Regions from separate parts of the Kitasatospora sp. NA04385 genome, predicted to be linked through region 1. Evidence: riboswitches for the same ligand, from Rfam matches in the RefSeq annotation. Region 1 holds a riboswitch; the other holds the start of a gene.
The links. A riboswitch is a leader RNA that binds a small molecule or an ion and turns the genes downstream of it on or off. The one in region 1 is predicted to bind cobalamin.
Positions count from the first base shown of each region.

Region 2: another riboswitch for cobalamin. It lies ahead of HUT16_RS22670 (ribonucleoside-diphosphate reductase subunit alpha); the one in region 1 lies ahead of metE (5-methyltetrahydropteroyltriglutamate--homocysteine S-methyltransferase).

Region 1 covers NZ_CP054919.1:369,438-378,865, reverse strand. Annotated here, with positions in the region: gene HUT16_RS37705 (prenyltransferase/squalene oxidase repeat-containing protein) at 1-122, shown strand, start outside; partial or broken gene folP (dihydropteroate synthase) at 212-1,097, opposite strand; gene metF (methylenetetrahydrofolate reductase [NAD(P)H]) at 1,269-2,186, shown strand; gene metE (5-methyltetrahydropteroyltriglutamate--homocysteine S-methyltransferase) at 2,254-4,560, opposite strand; cobalamin riboswitch at 4,714-4,954, opposite strand; gene cobF (precorrin-6A synthase (deacetylating)) at 5,099-5,860, opposite strand; gene HUT16_RS01620 (3-hydroxybutyryl-CoA dehydrogenase) at 5,897-6,766, opposite strand; gene aceB (malate synthase A) at 6,763-8,406, opposite strand; gene aceA (isocitrate lyase) at 8,540-9,428, opposite strand, start outside.
Region 2 covers NZ_CP054919.1:5,052,374-5,061,801, reverse strand. Annotated here, with positions in the region: gene mctP (monocarboxylate uptake permease MctP) at 1-568, shown strand, start outside; gene HUT16_RS22685 (histidine phosphatase family protein) at 734-1,492, shown strand; gene HUT16_RS22680 (GlxA family transcriptional regulator) at 1,567-2,550, opposite strand; gene HUT16_RS22675 (GNAT family N-acetyltransferase) at 2,820-3,326, shown strand; cobalamin riboswitch at 3,520-3,658, shown strand; gene HUT16_RS22670 (ribonucleoside-diphosphate reductase subunit alpha) at 3,834-6,248, shown strand; gene HUT16_RS22665 (ribonucleotide-diphosphate reductase subunit beta) at 6,248-7,267, shown strand; gene def (peptide deformylase) at 7,342-7,980, opposite strand; gene HUT16_RS22655 (hypothetical protein) at 8,053-9,036, opposite strand; gene HUT16_RS22650 (HD-GYP domain-containing protein) at 9,059-9,428, opposite strand, start outside.

The DNA.
Region 1 (9,428 bases):
GCACCGCCAACGCGGGTGCCAACACCTGGAAGGTCCGCCTCGACAACGGAACCTCCACCGCCGCCACCCGCGCCACCACCGTCAACGTCGGCGACACCGTCGCCCTGCGCTACGGCAGCTGATCTCCGGCGAGGCCGGGCACGGGCGGGGGCACGACGGACACACCACCTGCTCCCCGCGCCGGCCCGTCCCCGGCCGTCCCCGCCGCGGACTAGCCGCCCCGGAGGGCCGGTTCGCACCCCGCGTGCGGGGCACGGACCGGCCCGTCGGCGTTCTCCGGGACGGGGGAGACCGGTCCGGGCGGGGCCGGCCGACCGGCCGCCGCGGCCACCCGTACCGCGTCCGCGCTGGCGCGGACCTCGTGCACCCGCACCGCCCACGCCCCGGCCAGTGCGGCCAGGGTGCTCACCGCGGCCGTCGCGTCGTCCCGCTCGTGGACCGGGCGGGGCGCGCCGGTCGCCGGGTCGGCCAGCAGCTCGCCCAGGAAGCGCTTGCGGGAGGCCCCGACCAGCACCGGGCGGCCCAGCGACCGCCAGGCGTCCAGCGCGGCCAGCAGCGCCCAGTCCTCGGCCCGGGAGCCGGTGAAGCCCAGCCCGGGATCGACCAGCAGCTGCCCCGGGTCGACGCCCGCCGCGACCAGGGCGTCCAGCTGCCGGCCGACCGCCGCGACCGCCCGCACCGCCGCGCCGCCCGCGGCCGGGCGCTGCCGCTGCTCGGCGGGGCCCCGCCAGTTCATCACCACGAACGCCGCCCCGTGGCCGCCGCCACCGGGCCATCGCCGGGTCGGCCCGGCCGCCGCTGACGTCGTTGACCAGCCGCGCCCCGGCCGCCACCGCCGCCTCGGCCAGGCCCGCCCGCACGGTGTCCACGCTGACCAGCACCCCCTCGGCGGCCAGCGCCCGCACCACCGGCAGCACCCGGGCCCGCTCCACCTCGGCCGGCACCCGCACCGCCCCCGGCCGGGTCGACTCGCCGCCCACGTCCACCAGGTCGGCGCCGGCCGCGACCAGGGCCAGACCGCGGGCGACCGCGGCCCGCGCGGACGGCCACCGGCCGCCGTCCGAGAACGAGTCGGGAGTGACGTTCACGACGCCCATCACCGCGCACCTCCCCCATTCCGGAATGCCCGGAAGAGCGCCCGAAAATACTCCTGAACCACTCATTCGTCTCCTCCCGGCCCGCCCGTTCGGCGGAAATGAACCGGCCATTTCGTATCACATGTCGGACAGTGGCAGATCATTCCGCCGACGGCTCGTTAGCATTCCGTCATGACGCTGGGATCCTCTTCCATCCGGACCGACCGTGCCGCCACCGTCGCCGAACTCCTGGCCACCGGACGGCGCTCCTACTCCTTCGAATTCATGCCACCGCGCAGCGCCGAGGCCGAGGCCGGCCTGTGGGCCGCGATCCGCCGCCTGGAGGCGCTGGCGCCGACCTTCGTCTCGGTGACGTACGGCGCCGGCGGCTCGACCCGGGGCCGCACCGTCGCCGTCACCGGGCGGATCGCCCAGGAGACGACGCTCACCCCGGCGGCCCACCTGACCGCCGTCGGGCACAGCGTGGCCGAGCTGCGCAACATCCTCGGCCACTACGCCGACCAGGGCGTGCGCAACATCCTCGCGCTGCGCGGCGACCCGCCCGGCGACCCGCTGGGCCCCTGGCACCGGCACCCCGGGGGCGTGGAGTACGCCGCCGACCTGGTGCGCCTGATCAAGGAGTCCGGCGACTTCTGCGTCGGCGTGGCGGCCTTCCCCGAGCAGCACCCGCGCTCCCCGGACCGGGCCGCGGACCTGCGGCACTTCATCGCGAAATGCCGCGCGGGCGCCGACTACGCGATCACCCAGATGTTCTTCGAAACGGACGGCTACCTGCGTTTCCGGGACGACCTGGAACGCGCCGGATGCGCGACGCCGATCATTCCGGAAATCATGCCGGTCACCACGGTCCGCTCGCTGCGGAGAATTCCGCAGCTCAGCACGGCCGTGATTCCGTCCCGCCTTTCGGACGCGCTGGAGCGGAACGAGGGCGACCCCGCCGCAGTGCGGGCGATCGGCATCGAATTCGCCACCGAAATGTGCCGGAGGCTGCTCGCCGAGGGTGCGCCGGGAATCCATTTCATGACCATGAACTTCTCCACGGTCACCACGGAGATCTACCGCAACCTCGGGCTGCCCGGCTCCGGCTGACCCCCTGCGGCGCACCCCGCCCCGCCTCCCCGGGAGCCGGTGGAGTGGCGGGGCGGGGTGCGGCGGGTCAGTCGGCCAGCTCGGCGCGCAGGGTGCGGGCGGCGGCGACCAGGCTGTCGATCGAGGCGCGGGTCTCGGGCCAGCCGCGGGTCTTCAGGCCGCAGTCGGGGTTGACCCACAGGCGTTCGACCGGGATCGCGGCGAGCCCGGCGCGCAGCAGGCCGAGCGCCTCCTCGGTGCTCGGCACGCGCGGGGAGTGGATGTCCCACACGCCCGGGCCGACCTCGGCGAGGTAACCCGCCTCGGCCAGTTCGCGGGCCACCTGCATGTGCGAGCGGGCGGCCTCCAGCGAGATCACGTCGGCGTCCAACTCCTCGATGGCGCGCAGGATGTCGCCGAACTCGGCGTAGCACATGTGGGTGTGGATCTGGGTGTCGGCGCGGACGCCGGAGGTGGTGAGGCGGAACGCGTCGGTGGCCCAGTCGAGGTAGGCGGGCCACCCGGCGCGGCGCAGCGGCAGGGTTTCGCGCAGCGCGGGCTCGTCGACCTGGATGACGGCGGCGCCGGCGGCTTCCAGGTCGTTCACCTCGTCGCGCAGGGCGAGGGCGACCTGCTGGGCGGTGTCGGCGAGCGGCTGGTCGTCGCGGACGAAGGACCAGGCGAGCATGGTGACCGGGCCGGTCAGCATGCCCTTGACCGGGCGGTCGGTCAGGCCCTGCGCGTAGGCGTACCAGTCGACGGTCATCGGCTGCGGGCGGGAGATGTCGCCGGCCAGGACCGGCGGGCGGACGTAGCGGGTGCCGTAGGACTGGACCCAGCCGTGCCGGGTGGCGAGGTAGCCGGTGAGCTGCTCGGCGAAGTACTGCACCATGTCGTTGCGTTCGGGCTCGCCGTGCACCAGCACGTCCAGCCCGGCCTGCTCCTGGTACGCGATCACCGCGCGGACCTCGGCCTCCATCCGCTTGCGGTAGTCGGCCGCGTTCAGCCGTCCGGCGTTCAACTCGGCCCGGGTGGTGCGCAGTTCGGTGGTCTGCGGGAAGGAGCCGATGGTGGTGGTGGGCAGCGGCGGCAGCTGGAGGCGGGCGCGCTGGGCTTCGGCGCGCTGCGGGTAGGGCTGGGCCCGGCTGGTGTCGGCGTCGGTGACGGCGGCGGTGCGGGCCCGGACGGCCGGGTCGCGGGTGATGGGGGAGGTGGTGCGGGAGGCCAGGTCGGCGCGGTTGGCGGTGAGCCGGGCGGTGACGGCGTCGGTGCCCTCGCGCAGGGCGCGGGCCAGCAGGGCCACTTCGGCGGCCTTCTGGCGGGCGAAGGCCAGCCAGCGGGCGATCTGCGGGTCGAGGTCGCGTTCGGCGGCGGCGTCCAGCGGGACGTGCAGCAGCGAGCAGGAGGTGGCGACGTCCACCGTGTCGGCGAGGCCGAGCAGGGTGCCCAGGGTGGTGAGGGACTTGCCCAGGTCGTTGATCCACACGTTGCGGCCGTCGACCACGCCCGCGACCAGCCGCTTGCCGGGCAGCCCGCCGAGGGCGGCCAGGTCGTCCAGGTTGGCGGCGGCGGGCCCGGTGAAGTCGAGGGCCAGGCCCTCGACGGGGGCCTTGGCCAGCACCGGCAGGGCTTCGCCGAGCCGGTCGAAGTAGGAGGCGACCAGCAGCTTCGGCCGGTCGGCCGGGGCGCCGAGCTCCCGGTAGGCGCGGGCGGCGGCGTTCAGCTCGGCCGGGGTGCGGTCCTGGACGAGGGCGGGCTCGTCCAGCTGCACCCAGGCGGCGCCGGCCGCCCGCAGGTCGGCCAGCAGCTCCGCGTAGACCGGCAGCAGCCGGTCCAGCAGGGTGAGCGGCTGGAAGTCGGCGGGCGCGTCGGGCGCGGGCTTGGCGAGCAGCAGGTAGGTGATCGGGCCGACCAGCACCGGGCGGGCGGCGTGGCCGAGCGCGAGCGCCTCGCCGAGCTCGGCGACGGCCTTGGCGGGATTCGCGGCGAACACCGTGTCCGGGCCCAACTCGGGCACCAGGTAGTGGTAGTTGGTGTCGAACCACTTGGTCATCTCCAGCGGCGGTGCCTGCTGGGTGCCGCGGGCCATCGCGAAGTACCCGGCCAGCGGGTCGGCGGCCACCGCGGCCCGGTGCCGGGGCGGGATCGCGCCGACGGCGACGGTGGTGTCCAGCACGTGGTCGTACAACGAGAAGTCGCCGGTGGGGACTTCCTGGACGCCCGCCTCGGCGAGCTGCTTCCAGTTGCTCCGGCGCAGGTCGGCGGCGGTGGCCAGCAGGGCTTCCGCGGTGACGGCGCCCTTCCAGTAGCCCTCGATCGCCTTCTTCAGTTCCCGGTTGCCGCCCTGGCGGGGGTATCCGTGAACGGTTGCCGCGGCTACGGACTTCGTAGTCAAGGGGACTCTCCTCGCGAGCCTTGATCCTGGGGCCGGTGCACAGGAGGGCGCGCGGGGGTGGCGAGACCGGGCGGGGTGCGGCGCCGGAGCGCGCGTGCCCGCCGGGTGTCCGTGCCGACCCGCCCTCGAGGTCACCGGCTACCGGGTGCGAACGTTCGCACCCGGGCAACGGGCAGGTCTTCGGACTCGCGGGCACACCCGGGGGATCGAGATCGTTCCCGGGCACCTACTGGCCGTCGCTTCCCAGACCCTCCCGGGCCCAGTGCGTATGACGGCGGTCGTTCCCACTCACCGCTGCGGGGCAGTCCCGGACTGGCCGTTAAAGGCGTCACCGGGTTCCCTCTTACGACGCCCCGCCTGGCGGACGGGGCGAACCAGTCGCGCCGCCAGTGTAGAACGGACCGGGCGGATTCCGGCGCGAACTCCCGAACCCGTCCGATCCGTGGGACGGGTTTCGGACAGGACGGGCTCGGTCGGATCGGGTTCCGGACAGGACGGGCTCGGTCAGGACGGGCTCCGGACGGGACGGCGGTCGGGTTCAGCCGTCGGTGCGGCGCAGCAGGTAGCTGTCCATCAGCCAGCCCTTGCGCTCGCGCGCCTCGGCCCGCAGCGCGGCGATCCGGTCGGCGTGCTCGGCCAGCGGGCCGGAGACCAGGATCTCGTCCTCGGTGCCCAGGTAGGCGCCGTAGTGGATGTGCACGCCCGCCGGGTCGATCTCGGCGAACGCCCCCTGCCCGTCCAGCATCACCACCGCGTCCTCCGCACCGGGCCCGAAGCCCTCGGCGGCCAGCCGCCGCCCGGTGGTGATCCGCACCGGCCGCGCGGTGCGGGTCAGCGTGGTGCGGTGCCGGGCCGCCAGGACCGACACGCTGCTGATCCCGGGGACCACCGTGTAGGCGAACCCGGTGCGTCCGCGCGCCAGGATCCGGTCCAGCACGGCGGTCACGCTGTCGTACAGCGCCGGGTCGCCCCACACCAGCAGCGCACCCGTCCCGCCGTCCGGGACCTCCTCGGCCACGGCCCGCTCCACCAGGTCCGCCCGCCGCTCCCGCCACTCCTCCACGGCCTGCGCGTACGCGGCCGTGCCGCGGTCCCGGGCCGGGTCGACCAGCTCGACCACCCGGTGCCCGGGACGGCCGTGCTCGGCGATCATGTCCCGCCGCAGCCGCATCAGGTCCTGCCGTTCGGCGGGCTTGTCCAGCAGCAGGAACACGTCGGTGCGGCCGATCGCCTTGACCGCCTCCAGGGTGAGGTGGTCGGGATCGCCCGCACCGATGCCGATGACCAGAAGAGTGCGCATGGCCACGATTGTGCCCCCACCGCACCCGGCCGGCCGTCAGGGGGCCGGGTCGTACCGGTGGAAGCCGCGCCCGCTCCGGCGGCCGAGCAGGCCCGCCTCGACCATCCGGGACAGCAGCGGGGACGGGGCGTGCAGCGGCTCCTTGTCCTCGTCGTACATCGCGCGGGCGATCGCCTCGACGGTGTCCAGGCCGATCAGGTCGGCCAGCGCGAGCGGGCCCATCGGGTGGGCGCAGCCGTGCACCATGGCGGCGTCGATGTCGGCCGCGTCGGCGTGCCCGCCCTCGGCCATCCGGATCGCCGAGAGCAGGTACGGGACGAGCAGCGCGTTGACCACGAAGCCCGCCCGGTCCCGGGCCCGGACCACCCGCTTGCCGAGCACGTCCCGGGCGAACTCCTCGACGCGGTCGGCCACTTCGGGCGCGGTGTGCAGCGACGGGACGAGCTCGACCAGCGGCATCACCGGCGCCGGGTTGAAGAAGTGCAGCCCCAGCACGCGGGCGGGGCGGCCGGTGGCGATGCCCAGCCGGGTGACCGGCAGGGCGGAGGTGTTGGTGGCGATCACCGCCTCCGGGTCGGCCAGGACCTTGTCCAGGGCGGCCAGCAGGCGCAGCTTCAGCGGCTCGTCCTCGGGGACCGCCTCGACGGTCAACTGCCGGTCGGCGAGGGCGTCCAGGTCGTCGGTGAACAGCAGGTGCGCCCAGGCGTCGGTGCGCTGCTCCGCGCTGATCCGGCCGCGGTCGGCGGCCCGGTGCAGCGAGCGGTCGATCCGGCGGCGGGCGGCGCGCAGCCGGTCGGGGCCGTCCTCGCAGACCACGGTGTCCAGGCCGGCCCGGGCGAACACCTCGGCGATGCCGGAGCCCATCTGCCCGGCGCCGAGCACCGCGACCCGGCGCAGCGCGCTCACCGGGCCACCGCCGGGGCCGGGGCGGTGGTGCGGACCAGGTGGCGGGCGTACGCGGCGGTGGTGAGGAAACCGGGCAGCTGCTCGCCGAGCGCGGTCTCCGCCAGGATCCGCACCGCGTCGTCCACCCGCGCCGGGTCGGCGCCCTCGGCGAGCAGCGCGGCCCGTTCGCGGTCGATCAGCCGCCGGACGGTGCCCGGGGTGGCGAGCGAGCCGCCGGTGAGCCGGGTGCGGTGGTGCTGCCACTGCCAGAGCTGGCAGCGGGCGATCTCGGCGGTGGCGACGTCCTCCATCAGGCCGAACACGGCGACCGCGCCGGAGCCGCCCAGCCAGGCGGTCAGGTAGCGCAGCGCGACGGCGGCGTTGGCGCGCATCCCCTCCTCGCTGGGCAGCCCGGCGGTCAGCCGGTGGACGGCCAGCAGGTCGGCGGCGGTGACGTCGACGTCCTCCCGGGTGCGCTCCAACTGGTGCGGTCGCCCGCCCAGCACGGCGTCGAAGGCGGTGCGGCAGGTGTCCACCAGCGCGGGGTGCGCCACCCAGGAGCCGTCGAAGCCGTCGCCGGCCTCGCGCTCCTTGTCGATCCGCACCCGGGTCAGCGCGGCCTCGTGGGCCGCCGGGTCGCGCTGCGGGACCGCTGCGGCCATGCCGCCGATCGCGTGCGCGCCGCGCCGGTGGCAGGTGCGCACCAGCAGGTCGGTGTAGGCCCGCAGGAAGGGCTGCGTCATGGTGAGGGTGGCCCGGTCGGGCAGCACGAACCGCGGCCCGGCCTGGGCGAAGTTCTTGATCAGCGAGAACAGGTAGTCCCACCGCCCGGCGTTCAACCCGGCGGCGTGGTCCCGCAGTTCGTAGAGGATCTCGTCCATCTCGAACGCGGCGGTGACGGTCTCGATCAGCACGGTGGCGCGGATCGTGCCGTACGGCAGGCCGAGCGCGGCCTGTGCGAAGGTGAACACCTCGTTCCAGAGCCGGGCTTCGAGGTGGTTCTCCAGTTTGGGGAGGTAGAAGTACGGGCCGTGGCCGCGGTCGATCTGGCGCTGCCCGCAGTGGAACAGGTGCAGGCCGAAGTCGACCAGGGCGGCGACGGTGGGGCGGCCGTCGATGAGCAGGTGGTGCTCGTCCAGGTGCCAGCCGCGCGGGCGGACCACGACGGTGGCGAGTTCGGCGGCGGGCTTGAGCGCATACGCCTTGCCCCGGGCGTCGGTGAAGTCGATCCGCCGGTCGAGGGCGTCGATCAGGTTGAGCTGGCCGGTGACCAGGTTGTGCCAGGTCGGGGCGGTGGCGTCCTCGAAGTCCGCCAGCCACACCCGGGCGCCGGAGTTGAGCGCGTTGACGGTCATCCGGCGTTCCGGCGGGCCGGTGATCTCCACCCGGCGGTCCGCCAGCCCGGGCCCGGCGCCGGCCACCCGCCAGCTGTCGTCGGCCCGGACGGCGGCGGTGCCGGGGAGGAAGTCCAGCGTGCCGCCGCTCGCCAACTCGGCGGCCCGGCGGGCGCGTTCGGCGAGCAGGGCGGTGCGGCGGCCGGCGAAGACCTCGTGCAGGCGGGCCACGAACTCCAGGGCGGCCGGAGTGAGGACCTCCTCGAAGCGGTCCTCGGGCACGCCGAGGACCTCGATGCTGGTCTCGGTGCGGCTGGTCGGGCTCATCCGGTACTCCAGGGGCAGTCGGCGGGGATCGGGGGGTGGGGCCCGGGGCCTCGTCCCTCAACGAGGCCCCGGGCGGGGCGGGCGGCGGCCGTGGAGCCCCCGCGTCCTGCCGGGGCGGCCGCCGCGGGGCGGATCAGTGGAACTGCTCGGCCTCGGTGGAGTCGGCCAGCGCGAGCGTCTCGGCGTGCGGGTTGAGCGCGGTGGAGACCAGGTCGAACCAGCCGGTGCCGACCTCGCGCTGGTGCTTGACCGCCGTGTAGCCGTCCGCGGCGGACGCGAACTCGGCCTCCTGGAGCTCCACGTACGCGGTCATGCCGTGCTCGGCGTAGCCGCGGGCCAGCCGGAACATCGAGTGGTTCAGCGCGTGGAAGCCGGCCAGCGTGATGAACTGGAAGCGGTAGCCCATCGCGCCCAGCTCCCGCTGGAACTTGGCGATCTGGTCGTCGTCCAGCGCGGCCTTCCAGTTGAACGACGGCGAGCAGTTGTACGCGAGCATCTTGTCCGGGTACTCGGCCTTGACCGCCTCGGCGAACTCCCGCGCCTGGGCGAGGTCCGGGGTGCCGGTCTCCACCCAGAGCAGGTCCGCGTACGGGGCGAAGGCCAGGCCGCGCGAGATCACCGGCGCCATGCCCGGCTCGACCCGGTGGAAGCCCTCCGCGGTGCGCTCGCCGGTGCAGAACCGGGCGTCGCGCTCGTCCACGTCGCTGGTCAGCAGGTTCGCCGCCAGCGCGTCGGTGCGGGCCACGACCAGCGTCGGCACGTCGGCCACGTCGGCGGCCAGCCGGGCGGCGTTCAGGGTGCGCACGTGCTGGGCGGTGGGGACGAGCACCTTGCCGCCCAGGTGGCCGCACTTCTTCTCGGACGCCAGCTGGTCCTCGTAGTGGACGCCCGCCGCACCGGCCGCGATCATGCCCCTGGTCAGCTCGAAGGCGTTCAGCGGGCCGCCGAACCCGGCCTCGGCGTCCGCGACGATCGGCACCAGCCAGTCCGGGCCGTCCTGGCCCTCGGCGGCGTCGATCTGG
Region 2 (9,428 bases), 4.7 Mb from region 1:
GGTGCCGGCCGCGATCATGTCGATCGCGGCGGCGAACCTGTTCACCCGCAACGTCTACAAGGAGTTCCTGAAGCCGGCCGCGACGCCGGCCGAGGAGACCCGGGTGGCGAAGATCGCCTCGCTGCTGGTGAAGGTCGGCGCGCTGGTGTTCGTGCTGATGATGGACAAGCAGGTGGCGATCAACTTCCAGCTGCTGGGCGGCCTGTGGATCCTGCAGACCGCGGTGGCGCTGGTGGCGGGCCTGTTCACCCGGTGGTTCCACCGCTGGGCGCTGCTGGCGGGCTGGGCGGTCGGCATGGTGTACGGGACGTGGCAGGCCTGGGGGATCTCCTCGGCGGCGACCAAGCACTTCGGCGGCAACAGCACGAAGATCCCGGTGATCGGGGAGACCGGGTACATCGGTCTGACCGCGTTCGTGCTGAACCTGGTGGTGGCGGTGGTCCTGACGCTGGTGCTGCGGGCCCTGAAGGCCCCCGAGGGCGCCGACGAGACCTCGAAGGCCGACTACTCCGCGGAGGCCGGCGACGCGGCCGTGGAGCAGGCTCCGCAGCCCGCGGCGGCGCACTGACGCACCGGGGGCGCGCACGGTCGCGCCGTGCGCCCTGTGGACGCGCCGTCACCCCGATCGACACTGGGGTGGCGGCGCGTCCTTCCGTTTGGGGCCGCCCGTCCACCGGAGAGACCGGGAGAGACGACCCACCGCACGCGCCACCGACCACGGGGAGCCACCGCCATGACCGACCTCACCACGGTACGCAACGGACACCGTCCCGAGGACGCGGAACCGGACAGAACCGGCCGCCTGCCCTCGGTGCTGGTCGCCACCCGGCACGGCGAGTCGACCGCCAACGTGGAGTTCCGCCACGCGGACGCCAGCGGGGCGCTCACCGTCCCGATCACCTGCCGGGACGCCGACATCCCGCTCTCCCTGCACGGCCAGGACCAGGCCCGCGAGCTGGGGCGCTGGTGGGCCGCCCGGCCGCCCGCCGACCGGCCCCGCTCGGTGTGGTGCTCCCCGTACGTGCGCACCGCGGAGACCGCCCGGATCGCGCTGGCCCAGGCGTCCGGGCTGGGCGGCGTCCCGGTGGGGCTGGCGGTGCGCTACGACGAGCGGCTGCGGGACCGGGAGCTGGGCGTGCTGGAGATGCTCACCAAGGCGGCGATCGAGCGCGACCACCCGGCGGAGGCCGAGCGGCGGCGGCGGATGGGCGAGCTGTACTACCGGCCGCCCGGCGGGGAGTCCTGGCTGGACGTGGCGCTGCGGGTGCGCGACCTGCTGCGCGACCTGGGCGAGGAGGAGGCGGGGCGGCCGGTGCTGGTGGTGGCGCACGACTGCACCGTGCTGATGCTGCGGCACGTGCTGGACCGGCTGCCCGAGCAGGAGCTGCTCGCACTGGACCCGGTGGCGAACTGCTCGACCAGCGTGTGGCGGGCCCGCGACGGGCGGCTGCGGCCGGCCGGCTGGAACCAGACCGGCCACCTGTCGGGCTGACCCCGCCCCGGCCGTCCCCGGCTGCCCCTCCCCGGCTGCCCGCTGCCCGCCGTCCCCCACTGCCCGCCGCCGCCTCAGCCCGCGGGCTCCGGTTCGACGGGCCGCGCCGGGCCGCCGAACGCCCGCCGGTAGGCCTGCGGGGTGGTGCCGAGCCGGCGGCCGAAGTGGTGCCGCAGCGCGGCGGCGTTGCCGAAGCCGCAGCGGGCGGCGACCTCGTCCACGCTCTGCCCGGTGGACTCCAGCAGGCGCTGGGCGAGCAGCACCCGCTGGCCGGTGAGCCAGCGGTGCGGGGTGGTGCCGGTCTCCTGGCGGAAGCGGCGGGCGAAGGTGCGCGGCGACATGTGGGCGAGCCGGGCCAGCTGGTCGACGCCGGTCTCCCGGTCGACGTGGTGGCGCATCCACTCCAGCACCCCGGCCAGCGACTCGCCGTCGGCCTCGGGCAGCGGGCGGTTGATGAACTGGGCCTGCCCGCCGTCGCGGTGCGGGGCGACCACCATCCGGCGGGCGATCTCCCGGGCCACCTCGGCGCCCTGCACCTTGCGGACCAGGTGCAGGCAGGCGTCGATGCCCGCGGCGGTGCCGGCCGAGGTGATCACGGGGTGGTCGTCGACGTACAGCACGTCGGGTTCGACGGTGGTCAGCGGGAAGCGCTCGGCCATCAGGGCGGCGTAGCGCCAGTGGGTGGTGCAGCGGCGGCCGTCGAGCAGCCCGGCCGCGCCGAGCAGGAAGCTGCCGGAGCAGATCGACAGCAGGTGGGCGCCGCGGTCGTGGGCGGCCCGCAGCGCCGCGCAGAGCTCCTCGGGGTAGTGCTCGCGGACGCCGGTGGCGGTGGCGATCACCAGGTCGGCCCCGGCGATCCGCTCGGGCCCGTGCGGGACGTCGAGGGTGAAGCCCGCGTGGGTGCGCATCGGCCCGGGCCGGTCGCCGACCAGGGCGAAGTCGTAGACCGGCAGGCCGGAGTCGCTCCGGTCCAGGCCGAACACCTCGCAGGCCACCCCCAGTTCGAAGGGGTGGATCTCCTCCAGCACCACGACGGCGACGTTCTCCAGCTTCCGCATCCGCCCAGCATCGCAGTGGCAGGATTTCGTGGCAATGGTGCGTTCCTGCCACTCGTCCCGGCCCGCTCCCGGCGGGACAGTGGAGCCATGACCACCGCGCTCGCCCTGCTGGGCCTCATCGGCAGTTTCGGACTCCTCGGCGTCCTGGTCGGCCGCGACCTGGACCGCAACGGCCGCCACGGCCGCGACAACGCGCACCGCCCGACCGGCTACCCGTTCGACCCGGACCTGGCGGACCCGCGCCGCGGCCGTTCCGGCACACTGGCCGGATGCGCTCCCCGACCGTCCGCCCGCTCGTCCGCCGCGCCCTCGACCGCGACCTCGCCGGAGCCGGGGAGGTCAGCGTCGAGGCCTTCGTCGGCGACGGCCACACCCGCCCCGACTCGCCGTACGTCGAGCTCCTGCGCGACGCCGCCCGCCGCGGCCGGGAGGCCGAGCTCCTGGTCGCCGTCGACGACGCCGGAGCCGTGCTCGGCTGCGTGACCTTCGCCCCCGGCGGCACCGCCTGGGCGGACGTCGCCGGGCCCGCCGAGGGCGAGATCCGGATGCTCGCGGTCGGCGCGGCGGCCCGCGGCCGCGGCGTCGGCCGGGCGCTGGTGGAGGCCGCGATCGGCCGCAGCCGGGAACTCGGGCTGGCCGGGATGGCGTTCTCCACCCGTCCGGCGATGACCGCCGCGCACCGGATCTACGCCGCGCTGGGCTTCGTCCGCAGCCCCGAGCGGGACTGGTCGCCGACGCCCGGCACCGACCTGCTGGTCTACACGATGCGGTTCTGAGGCCCGGGAGTCCCCGGTCCCCTCACCGCTCTTTCGCCTGCCGACGATGCCGCCGCCGGGCTCCGACCGGACTTCGACCGGGCTCCGACCGGACTTCGCCGGGGCCCGGGTCGGGCTCCGGCGGGCGGTTTTCGTTGTCTACGCGCGGCGCCGCCGACGCGACACGCGCTACTACATCTGGTGCTTCCAGCTCCAGCCGCCACTACATGTATGCTCACTCTCGCTGTCGACGCAGGGGAATCCGGTGAGAATCCGGGACTGCCCCGCAACGGTGAGCGGGCTGTAGCGACGCCCGCGGAGTCCGAGGACCTGCCGACGGTGTGCGACACGGCATCCCCGCAGACGCCATGCAGCACAGCTTTGCCGTCCGGTCTCGCGGGCGGACCGGGGGTGGTCTTCGGCGCGCCGGAACGCGTTCTCGTTCCTTCGTGCTGCCCTCCCCTGGCCGCGTGCGGTGCCGGACACCCGTAGAGCCACGTCCGCCGCCGCCACAGGAGAGAGTGCGCCTTGACCGTCGCCGCCTCAGTCACCCTGCCGTCCCAGGGATCCGCCGACGCCTTCACCGATCCCGGTGCGGCGCTGCTCCGGCTGCTCACCGACCGCAGCACCGACCTCCCCCAGGTGGACCCCGGCCACGTCGCCGCCGCCGCGCTGCGCGGCCGCCACGCCGGTTCGGACTTCGCCGAGCTGCGCGGGCTGGCCGTGGAGGCCGCCGCGTCGATGATCGCCGAGGACCCGCAGTACTCGAAGCTGGCCGCCCGCCTGCTGGCGCTGGAGATCCGCGACGAGGCCGCCACCCAGCACGTCACCTCGTTCTCCTCCTCGGTGGCCGTGGGCCACGCCGAGGGCCTGATCGGCAACGCCACCGCCGCGTTCGTGGCCGAGCACGCCGACCTGTTCGACTCGCTGATCGACGAGGCCGGCGACGACCGCTTCGAGTACTTCGGCCTGCGCACCGTGCAGTCCCGCTACCTGCTGCGCCACCCGATCACCCGCAAGGTGGTCGAGACCCCGCAGCACTTCCTGCTCCGCGTGGCGGCGGGCCTGGCGGTGGGAACCTCCGAGGAGTCGGTGCGCGAGGTCGCCGAGCTGTACACCCTGATGAGCCGCCTGGAGTACCTGACCAGCTCCCCGACGCTGTTCAACTCCGGCACCCGGCACCCGCAGATGTCCTCCTGCTACCTGCTGGACTCGCCGCTGGACAACCTGGACTCGATCTACAACCGGTACGCGCAGATCGCCCGGCTGTCCAAGCACGCCGGCGGCATCGGCCTGTCCTACTCGCGGATCCGCTCGCGCGGCTCGCTGATCCGCGGCACCAACGGCCAGTCCAACGGCATCGTGCCGTTCCTGCGCACCCTGGACTCCTCCGTGGCGGCGGTCAACCAGGGCGGCCGGCGCAAGGGCGCGGCCTGCGTGTACCTGGAGACCTGGCACGCCGACATCGAGGAGTTCCTGGAGCTCCGCGACAACACCGGCGAGGAGGCCCGGCGCACCCACAACCTGAACCTGGCGCACTGGATCCCGGACGAGTTCATGCGCCGGGTCAACGCCAACGCCGACTGGTCGCTGTTCTCCCCGGCGGACGTGCCGGAGCTGGTCGACCTGTGGGGCGCCGAGTTCGACGCCGCGTACGTCAAGGCCGAACTGGCGGGCAAGGCCGTGCGCACCATCCCCGCGCAGACCCTGTACGCCCGGATGATGCGCACCCTGGCGCAGACCGGCAACGGCTGGATGACCTTCAAGGATGCCTCCAACCGGGCCGCCAACCAGACCGCGCTGCCGGGCCGCACGGTGCACTCCTCGAACCTGTGCACCGAGATCCTGGAGGTCACCGACGACTCGGAGACCGCGGTCTGCAACCTCGGCTCGGTCAACCTGGGCGCGCACGTCGCCCCCGGCGCCACCGCCGCCGACCTGCTGAACGCGATGGACTGGGACCGCCTGGACGCCACCGTCCGCACCGCGGTGACCTTCCTCGACCGCGTGATCGACATCAACTTCTACCCGACCACCGAGGCCGGGACGTCCAACTCCCGCTGGCGCCCGGTCGGCCTGGGCGTGATGGGCCTGCAGGACGTCTTCTTCCAGCTGCGGATCGACTTCGACTCCGCCGAGGCGGTCGCCCTCTCCACCCTGATCGCCGAGCGCATCATGCTCACCGCGTACGAGCGCTCCGCCGACCTGGCCGAGAAGTTCGGCCGGCACGAGGCGTACGGCGAGACCCGCGCCGCCCGCGGCCAGCTGCACGTCGACCACTTCGGTGCGGCCACCCCGCAGTGGACCGGGCGCTGGGACGCGCTGCGCGCCCGGATCGCCGAGGTGGGCCTGCGCAACTCGCTGCTGCTCGCCATCGCCCCGACCGCGACCATCGCGTCCATCGCCGGCGTCTACGAGTGCATCGAGCCGCAGGTCTCCAACCTGTTCAAGCGCGAGACCCTCTCCGGCGAGTTCCTCCAGGTCAACCCGTACCTGGTGCGCGAGCTCAAGGAGCTCGGCGTCTGGGACCAGCAGACCCGGGACGCGCTGCGCGACGCCAACGGCTCCATCCAGGAGTTCAACTGGCTGCCGCAGGAGGTCCGTTCGCTGTACCGCACCGCGTGGGAGCTGCCGCAGCGCGCGCTGATCGACCTGGCCGCCGCCCGCCAGCCGTACATCGACCAGAGCCAGTCGCTGAACCTGTTCATGGCCGCGCCGACCATCGGCAAGCTCTCCTCGATGTACTCCTACGCGTGGAAGGTCGGTCTGAAGACCACCTACTACCTGCGCTCCCGCCCGGCGACCCGGATCGCCCAGGCCGCGTCCGGAGCCGCCCGCACCGCCGCCCCCGTCCCGGTGCAGACCCCCGCCCTCTCCCAGGCCGAGCAGGACGCCATCGCCTGCTCGCTGGAGAACCCCGAGTCCTGCGAGGCCTGCCAGTAATGAGCACCGAAGACCAGAAGAAGATGCTGCTCGACCCGGGCTTCGAGCTGACGCTCCGTCCGATGCGCTACCCGTCGTTCTACGACCGGTACCGGGACGCGATCAAGAACACCTGGACCGTGGAGGAGGTGGACCTGCACTCCGACGTCGCCGACCTCGCCAAGCTCTCCGAGGGCGAGCGGCACATGATCGGCCGGCTGGTCGCGTTCTTCGCCACCGGTGACTCGATCGTCGCCAACAACGTGGTGCTGAGCCTCTACAAGCACATCAACTCCCCCGAGGCCCGGCTCTACCTGTCGCGGCAGCTGTTCGAGGAGGCCGTGCACGTCCAGTTCTACCTGACGCTGCTGGACACCTACCTGCCCGACCCGGAGGACCGCAACGCCGCCTTCGCCGCGGTGGAGAACATCCCCTCCATCGCGCAGAAGGCCCAGTTCTGCTTCACATACATGAACGCGGTCGACCACCTCGACTCGCTGCAGACCAAGGAGGACCGCCGGGCCTTCCTGCTCAACCTGATCTGCTTCGCGGCCTGCGTCGAGGGCCTGTTCTTCTACGGCGCCTTCGCCTACGTGTACTGGTTCCGCAGCCGCGGCCTGCTGCACGGCCTGGCCACCGGCACCAACTGGGTGTTCCGCGACGAGTCGATGCACATGGACTTCGCGTTCTCGGTGGTCGACACCGTCCGCGAGGAGGAGCCCGACCTCTTCGACGACAAGATGGCCCAGCAGGTCACCGAGATGCTGGAGGAGGCCGTCGAGGCCGAGCTCCAGTTCGCCCGCGACCTGTGCGGCGAGGGCCTGCCCGGCATGAACACCGACTCGATGCGCGAGTACCTCCAGGCCGTCGCCGACCAGCGCCTGGCCCGCCTCGGTCTGCCGATCCGGTACGGCTCCACCAACCCGTTCGGCTTCATGGAGCTGCAGAACGTCCAGGAGCTGACCAACTTCTTCGAGCGCCGGGTCTCCGCCTACCAGATCGCCGTCGAGGGCTCGGTCTCCTTCGACGACGACTTCTAGGCCGCTTCCGGGCCGCAGGGCGAAGGGCCGCACCCCCGCGGGGGTGCGGCCCTTCGCGCGCTACGGCCGGACCGTCAGTCGTTCGGGACGGTCGCGTACTTGGGGGTGCCGTCGGCCATCTGCCGCAGCGCGTCCTTGCGGTCGCGCTTGGAGAGCCGGTCGATGTACAGGTACCCGTACAGGTGGTCGGTCTCGTGCTGGAGGCAGCGGGCGAAGAAGCCGGTGCCCTCGACCCGGACGGGGTTGCCGTCCTTGTCCTGGCCGGTGACGGCCGCGTGGTCGGGGCGGGCCAGCTCCTGGTAGGCGGTGGGGACGGACAGGCAGCCCTCCTGGCCGTCGTCCAGGACGCGGCGGCCGGCCGGCAGCTCCTCCAGGACCGGGTTGACCACGTGGCCGACGTGCCGGACGCCCTCGTCGTCGGGGCAGTCGTAGACGAAGACCTTCAGGTCGACGCCGATCTGGTTGGCGGCCAGGCCGACGCCCTCCGCCGCGTACATCGACTGGAACATGTCGTCGATCAGCGCGGACAGCTCGCCGTCGAAGGCGGTGACGGTCCGCACCTCGCGGTGCAGCACCGGGTTGCCGACCACGGTGATCGGACGCGCGGTGCCCCTGGACAGGTCCGGCTCCTCGCCGACCACCCGCTGGGGCTCGGTGTCCTCGTGCGCGTGGTCGTGTCCGTGGTCGTGCTCGTGGTCGTGCTGCTCGGCCATCGCTCGGTTCCGCTTTCGTCCGCATCCGCCTGGTGTACCGGTCCAGGGTACGGGGCGCGGGGCGGCCGGGGGTCAGCAGACCTCTTCGAGGTCCCGGTAGGCGCGGGTGGCCGGGGAGGCCGCGGCCCAGCGCTCCAGCAGCGCCCGGACCAGGCCGGCGGGCGCGGCGATCCCGCACTCGCGCTCGACCTGCCAGGGGCCGCCGGCCGCGCCCTGGCTGAGGTGGCTGAGGTGGCCGGGGTGCAGCGGGTCGCCGTCGTCGTGCGGGTCGTGGTGGGCGGTGTGGCCGTCGTCGATGGCCATCCGGGACTCCGAGCAGGTGCGGCACAGCAGCCGCACCGAGGACGTCCAGTCCTCGGCGGCGTACCCGGCGTCGGCGACGGTGCGCTCCAGCGCGTCCCGGTCGGCGGCGGTGGCGGCCTGCAGCAGCACCACCCAGGTCGGCACGGGGGACGGCGCCCACAGCTCGATCTCGTCGAAGACCGGGTAGGCGACGCCCTCGGCGACCCGCTCGCCGTGCGGGGCGCCGTCGTGCAGCACCACCTCGCCCCAGCGGCGGCCGGAGGACGGCAGCGGGATGGACAGCACCTCGATCCGGGCCGGGTCGAGCCGGCGGCCCCACACCACCTCGGACTCGCCGTCCGGGGACAGCCGCACCGGGGTGGTGCCCAGGTCGAGCTCGATCGGCCCGTCCAGGGCGGGCCCGCCGGGCAGCCGCAGCCCGTACGCCTGCCAGGCGCGGCGGGCCAGCGGCCAGTCCTGCAGGGCGGTGGCGGTGATGCCCAGGTTCCACCAGTCCGGGGCGCCGTGCTGGCGGTCGAGCAGCGCGACGGCGCGCAGGCCGGCCGAGCGGGCCTGCTCCCAGTCCCGGCGGAACTTGTGCAGCAGGGCCAGGTTGAACCAGGAGTCGGACAGCCACGGCTCCAGGTCCGCGGCCATCACCAGCAGCGCCCCGGCGTCCTCGTAGCGGCCGTCGCCGATCAGGGTGAACGCACGGTCGGTGGTCTGCCGCCAGGTCGCCGACGGACGGTGCCGTGCGCGGTGGAAGATCCTCACGTTGGTCCCTTGCCGTCGGTCGTCACCGGGTCGCCCCGCCTCCGGGTCTTCCCGCCACGACCGCATCCAACCACGCCCGCCCCCGGCCGCGCGCCCCGCGCGGCCATTCAGGCCGCCGGGCGGCAGCGCCCGTCCGGACCGCGGGCGGCGCGGTGGCCGCGGCGGCCAGCCGGGCCAGCGCGTCCAGCACCACCGGGTCGTAGCCGTGCCCGGCGTCCAGCCGCAGGTGCTCCACCGGGTCGAGCAGGCCCGCGCGGGGGCGGTCGGCGGCGGCGGTGCGCAGGTCGTCGTGGGCGTTGGCGACCCGGATGATCCGGGAGGCCAGCGGCAGGGTGGGGTCGTGCCGGCCGTCGGCCAGGCGGCACGGGTCGGCCAGCCGGGCGACCTGCTGC